DNA from 3 places in the Photobacterium sp. WH77 genome. Region 1 is predicted to be linked to each of the others. Evidence: predicted binding sites of a transcription regulator. Region 1 holds the regulator's gene; each other region holds the start of a gene.

What was found. Region 1 encodes CRP, which controls carbon source genes, mostly activating them, when cyclic AMP is high. Its sites were predicted from a motif close to TGTGANNNNNNTCACA; they were not measured.
Region 2: a site for CRP is predicted at 1,402-1,417, ahead of L6J37_RS01365 (NupC/NupG family nucleoside CNT transporter). Genes of this name have one in related genera too.
Region 3: a site for CRP is predicted at 958-973, ahead of mlc (sugar metabolism global transcriptional regulator Mlc). Genes of this name have one in related genera too.

What each region holds. Positions count from the first base shown of each region.
Region 1 is NZ_JAKLTE010000007.1:18,575-20,849, reverse strand. It holds gene L6J37_RS09405 (DUF1338 domain-containing protein) at 1-350, shown strand, start outside; gene L6J37_RS09400 (hypothetical protein) at 421-630, opposite strand; gene crp (cAMP-activated global transcriptional regulator CRP) at 812-1,444, opposite strand; gene L6J37_RS09390 (OsmC family protein) at 1,719-2,123, shown strand; gene L6J37_RS09385 (YheU family protein) at 2,177-2,275, shown strand, end outside.
Region 2 is NZ_JAKLTE010000001.1:310,766-313,040, reverse strand. It holds gene L6J37_RS01365 (NupC/NupG family nucleoside CNT transporter) at 1-1,255, opposite strand, end outside; gene L6J37_RS01360 (TatD family hydrolase) at 1,468-2,275, opposite strand, start outside; gene L6J37_RS01355 (hypothetical protein) at 2,261-2,275, opposite strand, start outside.
Region 3 is NZ_JAKLTE010000003.1:25,994-28,268, forward strand. It holds gene mlc (sugar metabolism global transcriptional regulator Mlc) at 1-870, opposite strand, end outside; gene queE (7-carboxy-7-deazaguanine synthase QueE) at 1,153-1,821, shown strand; gene L6J37_RS03970 (hypothetical protein) at 2,028-2,275, shown strand, end outside.

The DNA of each region.
Region 1 (2,275 bases):
GCGAGTATGCCGGCTGGGTGGCCGCTCACGGTTACGGCGCCAATCACTTTACGGTAAGCGTCAATCAGCTGGAGCAGTTCACGGAAGTGGCGGCGGTTAACAGCTTGCTGCGCCACAACGGGTTCAGCATTAATGAAGCCGGCGGCGAAGTGAAAGGCAATCCGGCAGTGATGCTGGAGCAGTCATCCACTATGGCTGACCGTGTTGATGTGTCCTTCACCGACGGTGTTCGCACAATTCCCGGTGGTTTTTATGAGTTCGCCAAGCGCTACCATCAGGCAGACGGGGAACTCTATCCGGGCTTTGTCGAAGCGTCAGCCGACAAAATCTTCGAAAGTACCAATATGTGATTCAGCCTGACTGAAAAACACCTTAAACAGCGGCCTTTGGTCGCTGTTTTTTTAGGTCAGGCTGTTGGTGTCAGTGCTGCTGATCCAAAGGCAGCACCCAGGCATCGTTGTCACGACTCAGGATCCCGGCGTGCAGACCGGCTTCCTGTTCCAGTAACTGACGGGGTGACTGAAACCCTGTCATTTCCACTGATGCTGTGAGGAAGCGGCCCATAGTGACCACAGGGCGGGTTGGCACCTGGCTGTGCTGCGCATTCGGGGCAAAACGTTCGATATCCATATCGCTGCATCCACATAAAACTGATATGCCAAATGTAGCAATAGGAATGAGGAAGGCAACTGAAAAACTGTGAGGTGACTAGAGGAACACGATGCAAAGCCGGGGGAGGGTGTGCAAATGCAAGAAAAGCCGCACTGGCGGCTTTTCTTATACTCACATTGGCTGCATCACAGCTGAGTGATCAGCGAGTGCCGTAAACCACTATGGTTTTGCCGTGGGCAGAAATCAGGTTCTGCTCTTCCAGCATCTTGAGGATGCGGCCAACGGTTTCACGGGAACAGCCTACGATCTGGCCGATTTCCTGACGGGTGATTTTGATCTGCATGCCGTCCGGGTGGGTCATGGCATCAGGTTGTTTGGCCAGATTCAGCAGTGTCTGGGCAATACGACCGGTAACATCCAGGAACGCCAGGTCGCCAACTTTCTGGCTGGTGACTTGCAGACGGCGAGCCATCTGAGCAGACAGTCGCATCAGAATATCCGGGTTGACCTGGATCAGCTGACGGAATTTCTTAAAGGAAATCTCTGCCACTTCACATGGTGTTTTTGCACGAACCCAGGCAGTACGCTCCTGGCCTTCTTCAAACAGGCCAAGCTCACCGATGAAGTCGCCCTGGTTGAGGTAGGACAGAATCATCTCTTTGCCTTCTTCGTCCTTGATAAGAACGGCAACGGAGCCTTTAACGATGTAGTAGAGGGTCTCTGCTTTCTCGCCAGCATGGATCAGTGTACTCTTTGAAGGGTACTTATGAATGTGGCAATGAGAAAGGAACCACTCCAAGGTTGGATCTGTTTGCGGTTTACCTGGAACCATATTACTAACTTCCTCTGCAGTGTGTTGCCCAACAACGTCATTCCTTGAATTGGGGTTGGGTATAACAATATCATTGTTTGCCAACTAGGATATTCAGTCAACGGCTGGGCTGCAAGCGCATGTGAACATTCAGTCCAAGAGTTTAACTTTTTTCGACACGCATTGCTTGATATTGGGTGACGATAAATGCACATTTTGGACGCTTTACTGTGCACATGATCACACAGTTGTGACTTAGTTTTTAAATGCGGGTTTGAGTAGTAAGGAGCATCGCATGCAATCACGTGTTAAATGGGTAGAAGGTTTGACTTTTGTCGGCCAGTCAAACTCGGGCCACAGTGTGGTCATGGACGGCAACGGCGGCAATACGGCACCGAGTCCGATGGAACTGGTGCTGATGGCAGCGGGCGGTTGCAGCTCCGTCGATGTGGTCGACGGCCTGAAAAGTGCCGGCCAGGCCATCACGGCCTGCGAAGCAAACATGACCTCAGAGCGCCGCGAGCAGGCACCGCGTTATTTTACCTCGGTCAATCTGCATTTCGTGGTGACAGGCCATGATCTTGATGAAGCGCTGGTGGCCAAAGCGGTCGGTGATTCGCTGGAAAAATATTGCTCTGTGTGCCTGATGCTGGGCAAAGGTGTCACGCTGACACATTCTTATGAAATCGTCGCCGCTTAATGGTGTTTCGGGAAAGCCGTGCCGGTTTTCCCCCTTATTTTTCGGTGAGTAGTATGATCATCCCCTGGCAAGAATTGGATCCCGAGACACTCGATAATTTGATAGAACACTTTGTTCTGCGCGAAGGCACGGACTATGGCGAACGCGAGCTG
Region 2 (2,275 bases), on a different contig from region 1:
ACATCAGGTTAGACAGCGTACCTGCGGCAACGGCTTTCATACCGAAGCGGGCAATGTCGTGACGACGGCTTGGTGCCAGACCGCCCAGACCACCCAGCAGGATAGCGATAGAAGACAGGTTTGCGAAACCACACAGTGCGAAAGAAATGATCGCTTTGGTCTTCTCAGTCATCGCTACACCAGTTTCAGCAACCAGCAGACCACCATCAGCCACATCTTTCAGGTACGGCGTGAAGTTCAGGTAAGCCACGAACTCGTTCACGACTATTTTCTGACCGATGAAAGAACCGGCAACCTGTGCTTCATTCCAAGGCACACCAATCAGGAAAGCCAGCGGCTGGAAGACATAACCCAGGATCAGTTCCAGCGTCAGTTCAGGCATACCGAACCAGTCACCGATACCGCCCAGAATACCGTTGATCAGGGCAATCAGACCGATGAATGCCAGCAGCATCGCACCGACGTTCAGTGCCAGTTGCATACCGGAAGAGGCACCCGCAGCCGCTGCGTCAATGACGTTAGCAGGCTTGTCATCGTGACCTTCATCATCTTTATCAACGCCCAATTGATCCACAGGCGTTTCTGTTTCAGGTTTGATGATTTTGGCAAATAACAGGCCACCCGGTGCCGCCATGAAAGAGGCTGCAATCAGGTATTCCAGCGGTACACCCATAGAGGCATAACCGGCCAGTACACCACCGGCAACAGACGCCAGACCACCACACATCACAGCGAACAGCTCAGACTGAGTCATCTTAGGTACAAACGGACGCACAACCAGTGGTGCTTCAGTTTGACCCACGAAAATGTTAGCTGTTGCAGACATGGATTCGGCACGGGACGTTCCCAGCGCTTTTTGCAGTGCGCCACCCAGAATGTTAATCACAAACTGCATGATACCCAGATAGTACAGTACGCTGATCAGTGCAGAGAAGAACACGATAACCGGCAACACTTTCAGGGCGAAAACGAAACCGCCACCACCGAAGACTTCAAACATCTTGCCTGATACCAGACCGCCAAACAGGAAAGAAATCCCCTGATCACCGTAACCGATCACATTGGCAACGAATTGCGACGCACCATACAGCACATCACGGCCTACCGGCACATACAGTACAAATGCGCCGAAGAAGAATTGAATGGCAAACGCGCCACCCACAGTACGTAAGTTAATAGCTTTACGGTTATCAGACAGCAGCACAGCCACAAGCAGCAGTACAACCATCCCAACCAGGCTCATAAACACGCTCATAGTTTATGGCATCCCTATAGTTAAATTTTGGCGTCTCGACAATTCGGCTCTCTCAAGAGTCGGGCGCATTATACGCATGGCAACTTACAGCATGTAATGCACACATCACACTTTGATTGGAAACCGAGTGAAAGATGAACATCAAGTGTGATAGAGGTCACACCAAGTCACCGCCTGATGGATAAAGAAAAGCCAGAGAAATGTCAAAATCATCAAGTTTGAGAAGGCAGTGCAAACAAAACTTCTGCATTTTTGCTAGTAGCAGCAGCAAGTGCCGCCAATGATTCTGACCTCAGTTCAGCCAGAGCCGCCAGCACTAACGCCACTCTGTCCGGCTGATTCGGCTCTCCCTGGTAACCGGCCAACGGCATATCTGGCGCATCGGTTTCCAGTAACATCGCATCGAGAGGTAACTGAGTCATTGTAGTTCGAGTTTTGTTCGCTCTGCGATAGGTGATCGTACCACCGACGCCAATTTTGATACCTAGATCAAGAAGTTGAGACGCTTGCTGCAAACTACCACTGAATGCATGATAAACCCCTCCCCGAATTGGCGGGCAAGATTTCAGGCATTGCATCAGTTCAGGGAAAGCTTTCCGGCAGTGAAATATCACCGGCAGGTTAAATTGATTGGCTAATTCCAGTTGCCTGATCAGCCAGCCCTTTTGCTGCTGTCTGTCTGCATTCGGGATAGCAAAATCCAGCCCGCACTCCCCGACAGCCACACAGCGGTTGCCCGCCTCCTGACTGACCTTTTTCAGCCTGTTCTCAAGCTGGCTCAGTGTGTCGGCATCATGCTCGGAAGCAAAATACGGGTGCATGCCCAGCGCATAGAAGAGTGCCGGCTGTGCAGGGGATGCCGTGCGGGCACACAGTGTCTGAATGGGCTGCCAGTTTCGCGCCCCCACCGATGGGATCACGATATGGCTGACGCCAGCCTGCCCGGCTTGTGCCAGATAGGACTCTGGATCACCGGCAAACGGCGGAAAATCGAAATGGCAGTGACTATCGATCAGCTGC
Region 3 (2,275 bases), on a different contig from region 1:
GCCGTACAATGATGACCCTTCCCCCAAGGCCAGGCGGGATTTCACCTGCTGCCTGACGGCCTGTAAACTGGCTACCGTTTCCAGGCATCCTTTATTGCCGCAATAACAGGGAAGACCATCAGGTTGGATCTGAATATGGCCCAGCTCGCCGATGTTGCCAATCCGGCCCTGTAACACTTTGTTATCCAGAATGATGCCTGCACCCACCCCATGATGAATGGAGATCAGAATAGAATTCGCCACATCTTTGGCATTGCCGAACAATTGCTCGGCCAACGCCCAGGAACGGGTATCGTTGCCGATAAAAACCGGCAGGCCCGTTGCTTCATGAATTGCCGGCCCTAAAGGTAAATCTTTCACTTCATAGTGTGGCATTTGCAGCACCATGCCTTTATCGGAATTCACCAAGCCCGGTAAGGAAACGGCAATGGCGGTAATGCGATCCAGCTGCTTGGCGTGGCGGGCAAAAAAGCTTTCAATTTCACCGAGCAGCTTTTGCAACACATCATTTTGCGCCAGTTCTTCGATATCCTGACGCTCCTCGAACAGTATGTCGCCACCCTGCTCATGCAAGGCAATGGTCAGGTAACCCCGGCCAAGACGAATACCTAAAAATTGCCAGCCATCATTATCGGGTACTAAGCCAATGGCCGGACGGCCGCGATTGCCTGATTCCTGAATTTCAGCTTCTTTGATCAGATGCCCGTCAAACAGCTCACGGGTGATTTTGGTAATACTGGCTGGCGCTAACTGGCTCTTTTTCGACAGCTCGATACGGGAAATAGGCCCATACTGATCGATAAGTTTGTAGACGCTTCCGGCATTGTTTCTTTTGATATGATCGATATGACCGGGTTGAGCGACATACATGCTCTGGATCCTCAAAGGTTAACGAATACGCAAGAAATTGAATTTTTTTACTTTGCGAAGTAATTGTGAAGCCCCTTGTGCCAAGGACGTGAACCCAGTCACGACCAGCCTGTCCCTTTTGGTCTTCGCATTACCGGGCCGGACAAACAAGCAGCATGATTGAAAGATATGTGGCTCTAGAGACAATGACGCAGGGTTCTGACATAATACGCGCCCTTTGAGGTTCAGGGTACCAAAACACCCTTTTTCACGTTAACTTGATTGATTGTTTTGAGGTCAGCCGTGTACAAAATCAATGAAATCTTTGAAACCATCCAGGGTGAAGGTGTTTTCACAGGCGTGCCGGCTATTTTTGTCCGTCTGCAAGTCTGCCCTGTCGGCTGTGCCTGGTGCGACACAAAACAAACCTGGAGTGCCGAGCCTCAGGACGAAGTTAACGTCAGCGCTATGCTTACCAAGCAGGGCGACTCGCCAAGCTGGACGTCTCTGGATGCCGGCGGCATTGTCAACCTACTGATTGAGCAGGGATACACAGCTCGTCATGTCGTAATTACCGGTGGCGAACCTTGTCTGTATGACTTACGCCCGCTGACTGAACAGCTGGAAGCCAACGGCTTTGGCTGCCAGATTGAAACCAGTGGCACTTACGAGGTGCTGGCCACAGACAAGACCTGGGTGACTGTCTCGCCGAAAATTAACATGAAAGGCAAGCTGCCGGTTCTGCCCGGCGCACTGTCACGCGCTAATGAAATCAAGCACCCTGTCGGGACGCAAAAGGATATCGACCAGTTAGATGCGCTGTTAGCCGGCGTGCCGCTGCAGGACAAGGTTACCATCGCCCTGCAGCCTATCAGCCAGAAAACCAGAGCTACCGAACTTTGCATTCAAACCTGTATTGCCCGGAACTGGCGTCTGTCTATCCAGACACATAAATACCTGTCGATTGCCTGATTAAGCTGACACCTCAGCCCCACCTGTTTTCGGTCGTCTCAATTCTTAGATGCTGTCTCAACAGATGAGACGACCCATAGGGTTTTACATTCCCCTGCCCACCGTTTACCTATACTCAGCCCAAACACCGAAACCAATCCAGCCGCCTATGATCGGCCATGAGATTGGTATAACACGTGCTGCATTGAGTATTCAGGGGAAATGTTATGCGCACCTATCTGAGACTTGGTCTGAGCCTGTTTCTGGCTGGACTGCTTTCTGCGTGCGGTGGCGGCGGAGATGATGCAGGCATTCAACCTGCTGAGCTGCCACCCGTCAAAACCAAATTTACCGTCACTGTCGACTTGCCTGCCGGGTTGATGACAGCACAGCAAAGACTGAGCTGGAGTCCTGTCAGCCAGGCTTATGCGGCCACACCGGATCTGTATCAGGACAACTTTGCTGTACTGTTTAT